DNA from 3 places in the Cytobacillus sp. FSL R5-0569 genome. Region 2 is predicted to be linked to each of the others. Evidence: riboswitches for the same ligand, from Rfam matches in the RefSeq annotation. Region 2 holds a riboswitch; each other region holds the start of a gene.

Region 1 (2,273 bases), 2.6 Mb from region 2:
GAAAAAGAAGAAATTGATAAAATGTTTTTAGCGGTGTCAAAATTTAAAGAAGCAAAAGTGGTGATTCATGGTGATCTAACAAGTGCCAATATCCTTTATCATCCAAGCAAAAAGGAAATATCAGGAATTATAGACTTTACAGATACGCAAATAGGGGACCCGGCGTTTGACTTTGCAGGGCTATATTGGGATTTCGGAGATCAATTCACCAAAGAAGCTCTCGCATCTTATCAAACAAAATTCAATAAAGATGAAATGTATAGAAGAGTCACTTCCTTTTACGGCTTACAACCAATATTTCACAAATGGTTGAAAAACGTCAATGACCAGGATGAAAAAGTTGTTCGACAATCCATAAGTACAGGAATGACCAAAATACAAATTATGCACAGATAAGTTTAACAGTATTCTACAACTATTATTAGAAACCGGACAAATCCATATAATTTTGTCCGGTTTCTTGCTTATTATTACTTCGTTATTCCATCCACGCTGGCTTTCCAAATCCTTGAAACTCTTCGTCGATAATTTTTTCAAATTCTGCAGACTCGACCACTTCTTTTAAGTCTTTCGCATATTGTTTATCTTCAAAGTCTGCTTTAACTGCAACCACGTTGCGATAATCATCAAGCATATTTTCTAGTGCTAATGCACTTAATAAGTCCATATCGGCTGCCAACGCAAAGTTACCAGGAACTGCAGCAAGATCCACACCCTCAAGAGATCTTGGTAATTGTCCTGCTTCAATCGGTTGAAAAACTAAATTCTTTTTATTCTCCTTCACATCTTTTTCAGATACTGTTAGTGGATCGGCGTTTTCATCAATCGTAATTAGACCTTCGTCATTTAACGTATTTAAAGCGCGTGCTGCATTCGTTGGGTCATTTGGAATAGCAATGGTTGCACCGTCTTTAATCTCATCAATTGAATTAAACACATTCGAGTAAATCCCCATTGGGGCTGTTGGTACAATAATTAATGGTGCTAAGTCCATGTTATTTTCTTTCTCAAAATTCTCCAAGTAAATTGTATGTTGGAAAAGGTTAGCTTGTATATCATCTTCATTTAAAGCTTTGTTAGGTTGGATATAATCGCTAAACTCTACGACAGTTACTTTATATCCTTTTTCCTCTAGACCAGGTACAATAGCTTTTTTCAACATATCACTATAAGGACCGGCAGTAGCACCAATTTTTAGTTCTTTCGTTTCATCCACCTTTTCTCCACTCGTGTCTGAACCTCCGCCACATGCTGTTAGTAAACAAACAGTTGCAATGAATAAAACAATTAGCCACTTTCTCATTATGTTTCCTCCCCATAGCTGTAACCAGAATTTTAACCAATAAAAAAAGCCACTATTCATCATCTGAAAGAGGCATTGGTTTTATTCCGCCTTATCTTTCAGAATGAATGGATATCATTCTGCAGGAATTGGCACCTTCCCAATATTGGGGGTTGCCGGACGTCATAGGGCCTAGTCCCTCAGTCTCTCTGGATAAGCTTTTCATTTAATTTTTATGATATGATATTACTACTCTCTTTTATTTTTGTCAATGTTCGAAATAATGCTACATCCAATCTCCCAAGAAAATGGGTTTAGTGATCCAACTACCTTTCCTTTATTCTTTTAAAACAAAAAAGGAAATCGAATATTTCCTTTTATATAAAATTAACTGGACAATTTGTCTTTTTGGTTATAAAATGCGTTCGTATATAGATTAAATGAATGAAGGTGGATTAAAATGGAATTATCGCATCGTTTGAAGCAATTACCTCAACAATTTTTTGCTTCCCTTGTTCAAAAAGTTGCTGCTGCAAAACTTGAAGGCAGAGATGTTATTAACCTAGGACAAGGCAATCCCGACCAGCCAACACCTGCACATATTGTACAATCACTTCAGCAAGCTGCAGAAGACCCAATGACACATAAATATTCTCCTTTTAGAGGAATTAATGAATTAAAGAAGGCCGCCGCTTCCTTTTATGCGCGTGAATATGGGGTAGAAATTGAGCCTGAAAAAGAAGTAGCTATCCTTTTTGGCGCAAAAGCAGGTTTAGTAGAAATTCCATTATGCCTACTCAATGAGGGAGATTTAATGCTCTTACCAGATCCAGGTTACCCTGATTATGAATCTGGTGCGGTTTTGGCAAATGTAAAATACGAAACCTTTCCTTTAAAAGAAGCAAATCAGTTTCTACCTGATTACTCGCAATTTACAGAAAAACAAAAAAAGGATGCCCGCCTACTATTTTTGAATTATCCTAATAATCCA
Region 2 (2,273 bases):
ACTTAAGGATGTTTATTCTTTACCCTCAATTTAAGACGAAAAGATGACAATTATTTTAATTTTATATGAAATCGTTTCCTTAAGCGTATTTGTCCATTATTAGGGGGCTTAAAATATTATATTTATTTGCTACTGTAATATCTAAAAAAACGACTTTTACTCTTCTATCTTTGGCTATTCCACTTCTTGATGTACGAGCTAATCGCTTTGGCTCAATTGTACGTTTATTAAAATTTAACGATAGCCCCTTTTCCACATAAAAAAACTGTAGAAAACTCATTAAAGGAGTTTTCTACAGCCATAATTTTCTAATTTATTTTAAAGCTTCCTTACGCAATTCTTCCGCTTTATCTGTGCGCTCCCAAGGTAAATCAATATCTGTACGACCAAAATGTCCATAAGCAGCTGTTTGCTTGTAAATCGGACGGCGTAAATCAAGCATTTTGATAATGCCAGCAGGACGGAGGTCAAAATTGTTTCTAACAACTTCAACTAAAACATCCTCAGATACTACTCCAGTTCCAAATGTATCAATACTGATGGATACCGGCTGAGCAACACCAATTGCATATGCTAATTGTACTTCCGCTTTGTCAGCTAGTCCAGCAGCAACGATATTCTTTGCTACATAGCGAGCTGCGTAAGCAGCTGAACGGTCAACTTTCGTTGCATCCTTACCAGAGAATGCACCACCACCGTGACGTGCATAACCGCCGTATGTGTCAACGATAATTTTTCTACCAGTTAAGCCAGCATCACCTTGAGGTCCACCAATAACGAAGCGACCTGTTGGGTTGATGAAGTATTTTGTGTTTTCATCAATTAATTCAGTAGGAACAACTGGGTTAATTACATGCTCTTTTAAATTGCGTTGAATTTGCTCTAAACTAATTTCTGGATGGTGCTGCGTAGAGATAACAATTGTATCAATACGTACAGGTTTGTTGTTTTCATCATATTCTACTGTTACTTGTGTTTTACCATCTGGGCGAAGGTAAGGTAAGATTTCCTCTTTTCTTACTTCAGCTAAACGGCGAGAAAGTTTATGAGCTAATGAAATAGGTAATGGCATAAGCTCTTTTGTTTCATTACATGCAAAGCCAAACATTAAACCTTGATCTCCAGCACCAATGGCTTCAATTTCTGCATCAGTCATCTGTCCTTCACGCGCTTCTAATGCTTGGTCTACACCCATAGCAATATCAGCTGACTGTTCATCAATAGAAGTTAATACAGCACATGTTTCAGAGTCAAAGCCATATTTTGCACGTGTATAACCAATTTCCTTAATGGTTTCACGAACGATTTTTGGAATATCTACATATGTGGATGTAGTGATTTCTCCTGCAACCAATACAAGACCTGTAGTAACAGACGTTTCCGCAGCAACCCTCGCATTTGGGTCCTGTGATAAAATAGCATCTAATATTGCATCAGATATTTGGTCACTGATCTTATCCGGATGACCTTCAGTTACTGATTCAGAAGTAAACAATCTACGTTTTGTTGACATCTGACTTCCTCCTTATTTATCGAATCAATAAGACTTTATTATAGTCTTTATTTTTGATACGGAACTCATTCCCTTATTTGAATCTTCATTATTTATGGGCCAATGTTTATCTCATACCCTTAATAACCTATGCGCTAACTTGGAATATTGAGAATAAAATGGTTGGTCTTTTTCCCATACATAAATAGTACATTCCAAAAGCCGCTCCTCGTATTCGCCAACATCATGTTAAAAAGCATGAAAAAAAACCTCTTCTCTGATTTAGTGAAAAGGTTGAAGCAAAATGATTCGCGCCTTTCACTCTTATCGTTCAAGGATAGTGAGTAATAAATCCTTGCATCAGGTTAGCACCTTTGCTCATGAAAATGTAGTTGGCAGGTTGCTGGGTTTCATAGGGCCTGTCCCTCCACCAGCTCGGGATAAGAGAGTATCCGTTCAAGGATTCATCATAACTTACACATGGAATATAGTCAAATGTTTTTCATTAACAATTCAATGTAAAAATTGTCATATCCGACTCTATAAACTTTAGTTTTGATAACGGATAATTTTAGTTAAGATCATACCGTTCTTTTTCCTTAATATATATAAAAATTACATTAAATTTGCTGATTATCCTTTTTAAATTTGCAAAAGCTATTTATAATGAATACTGCCTGTATTTGTGACAATTTCATTAATTATATAAAAATGATTTATATAGTATAGACTGAATGAATAAATGTGTTATACTATTTTTGAAGAAATAATCACAAATAGC
Region 3 (2,273 bases), 2.2 Mb from region 2:
CTGAACACGAAGTTTTGTACTGAAAGCGAGTGTACCAAACTCATTCGCATAAACAATACCGTTATAACTTGGATCTGGCTGAGTAAAACCAGGAAACTTATCATGATTCCAATTAAATCGTCCGCCATCAACTACAAGTCCGCCAATTGTTGTTCCATGACCACCAATCCATTTTGTTGCCGAATGAATGACAATATCTGCTCCCCATTGGATTGGTTTGCAAAGATAAGGTGAAGCGAAAGTATTATCAATAATAAGAGGAATATCATTATCATGAGCAATATTTGCAACTGCCTCTACATCTAGGACATGAAGACTTGGGTTCCCAATAATCTCTCCATATAAAGCCTTAGTTTTTGGCGTAATCGCTTTACGGTAATTCTCAGGGTCAGATCCATCAACAAAATGAACTTTAATCCCATATTTCGGAAGTGTTATGGCAAAAAGATTATATGTTCCACCATAAAGGTTCGACGCTGCAACAATCTCATCACCCGCTTGGGCAATATTCATAATTGAAAGAGCTATAGCTGCCATTCCAGATGAAGTCGCTACTGCCGCTACCCCATCTTCTAATAAAGCAATACGTTTTTCTAATACATCTACCGTTGGATTACCGATTCGTGAATAGATATTTCCCGTCTCATCTAATGAAAATAGGCTTTGCGCATGGTCTGTATTATGAAAAACATATGAACTTGTTTGATAAATAGGAACTGCACGAGATCCCGTTGTCGGGTCTGGTGATTGACCTCCATGTAATAAAATCGTCTCATCATCATAAGTGTTAAATTGATTCGTCATTATATACTCTCCTCTACTTTTTAGTCGGATGATTAAAATAAATAACCCCCTCTTCATAAGAAGAGGGGGTTGCCTCATCTTATCTTCCAGACATTTACTGCCTGCAGGATTTAGCACCTTTTCAAGCAATTGCTTGAAGGTTGCCGGACTTCATAGGGCCTGATCCCTCCGTCACTCTCGATAAGAAATATTTTATTTTTTAAAGCGTTAATACTTTAATTACAAATAGAATTATATCCAAAAAATGATTTGTCGTCAATATGAAATCTGAATATATTTTATATTCCAATAAAATATTAGCTCTATCACATAAAAAGCCCTTCTACCTAGAAGAGGCAGAAGGGCTTTGAATTAACGAGCTCACCTTCTCCTTATCTTTGGATAATATCCTCTGAAATTAGCACCATACAAAAGATTGCTGGTTGCCGAGGCTTCTCTGGGTCAGTCCCTCCGCCTCTCTGGATAAGAAGTTCATATTTATTTGTTTAACATCATATACCCTTTTATAGGGAATCGTCAATAACATTTTGAAAATTTATTTATTTTCATCCTGGATAAGCGTCAAAAAGTGATACAGTATCTTAGCTGTTAACCCCCATATCACATGACCTTTATAAGTATAAAAAATTTCTTGCATCCTCCGCGTTTGCCATTTATATTTTTCCCCATTAGGAATGAGATGATAGGGAAAGCTACTATTAGGCTCTGGCTTCATCTCAATATAATGAATAGATGGTCCCTCTTTCAAAAAATAAGCAAGTGGTACTGTGAAAATTTGATCCACTTCCTCTGGATTTAGCTTAAGATCACTGATGCTCTCTATTGTGCCTACAAACGGATAAATCACTGTATCATAAGGTGTCACTACATAATCAAGTTCTGAAAAAACAGAGACTTCTCCAATTGGGATACCTAACTCTTCACTGGTCTCCCTTTTTGCCGTCTCTATTAAATCCACATCGTCTTGATCCATTTTCCCCCCAGGAAAGCAAATTTCCCCTGGCTGTCTTCTCATAGATAAAGACCGTACTTCAAACAAAATATGTATTTCTCCATCTTTTTCTATTAGGGGAAGAAGAACAGCGAATTTAACCAATCTGGAGCTACCCAATATATCTGATTGACGATGCTGTATCTCTGATCTTATTTCTTCCAAATCCATGTTAATTACCTCCAAACCACACGACTTAAATCTTTATTTCACTTTCTGCAATCTATCAATCATCCCCATTGTGCAGACATTTAAATCTAAGCCTATTAGCTTCTTATCCTCTGCACTAAGTTCAACATCGTGCGCTGTTAATAAATAATGTTTTACTTGTTCCAACAATTCCGATTGTATGGCTTCTTGCATTTTTATTATGTCATTTCCTTGGAGAAAAACGTCATCTGCAACTGAAGTAAATATAGGTAACCAATAACGAATTTGAGTAAAAACATCCTTTGGTTCAGGGCCCTCACCATAATGC

The links. Region 2 has a riboswitch for S-adenosylmethionine ahead of metK (methionine adenosyltransferase). Riboswitches for the same ligand answer to the same signal wherever they lie in the genome.
Region 1: linked by a shared signal. The riboswitch ahead of MKX78_RS05435 (MetQ/NlpA family ABC transporter substrate-binding protein) and the one ahead of metK (methionine adenosyltransferase) in region 2 are both predicted to bind S-adenosylmethionine.
Region 3: linked by a shared signal. The riboswitch ahead of MKX78_RS07335 (PLP-dependent aspartate aminotransferase family protein) and the one ahead of metK (methionine adenosyltransferase) in region 2 are both predicted to bind S-adenosylmethionine.

Annotation. Positions count from the first base shown of each region.
Region 1 is NZ_JBBOWW010000001.1:1,035,435-1,037,707, reverse strand. It holds gene MKX78_RS05440 (aminoglycoside phosphotransferase family protein) at 1-396, shown strand, start outside; gene MKX78_RS05435 (MetQ/NlpA family ABC transporter substrate-binding protein) at 479-1,303, opposite strand; SAM riboswitch class I at 1,392-1,502, opposite strand; gene MKX78_RS05430 (pyridoxal phosphate-dependent aminotransferase) at 1,743-2,273, shown strand, end outside.
Region 2 is NZ_JBBOWW010000001.1:3,648,057-3,650,329, forward strand. It holds gene metK (methionine adenosyltransferase) at 314-1,513, opposite strand; SAM riboswitch class I at 1,814-1,939, opposite strand.
Region 3 is NZ_JBBOWW010000001.1:1,404,052-1,406,324, reverse strand. It holds gene MKX78_RS07335 (PLP-dependent aspartate aminotransferase family protein) at 1-804, opposite strand, end outside; SAM riboswitch class I at 881-991, opposite strand; SAM riboswitch class I at 1,173-1,273, opposite strand; gene MKX78_RS07330 (NUDIX hydrolase) at 1,340-1,966, opposite strand; gene MKX78_RS07325 (MBL fold metallo-hydrolase) at 2,000-2,273, opposite strand, start outside.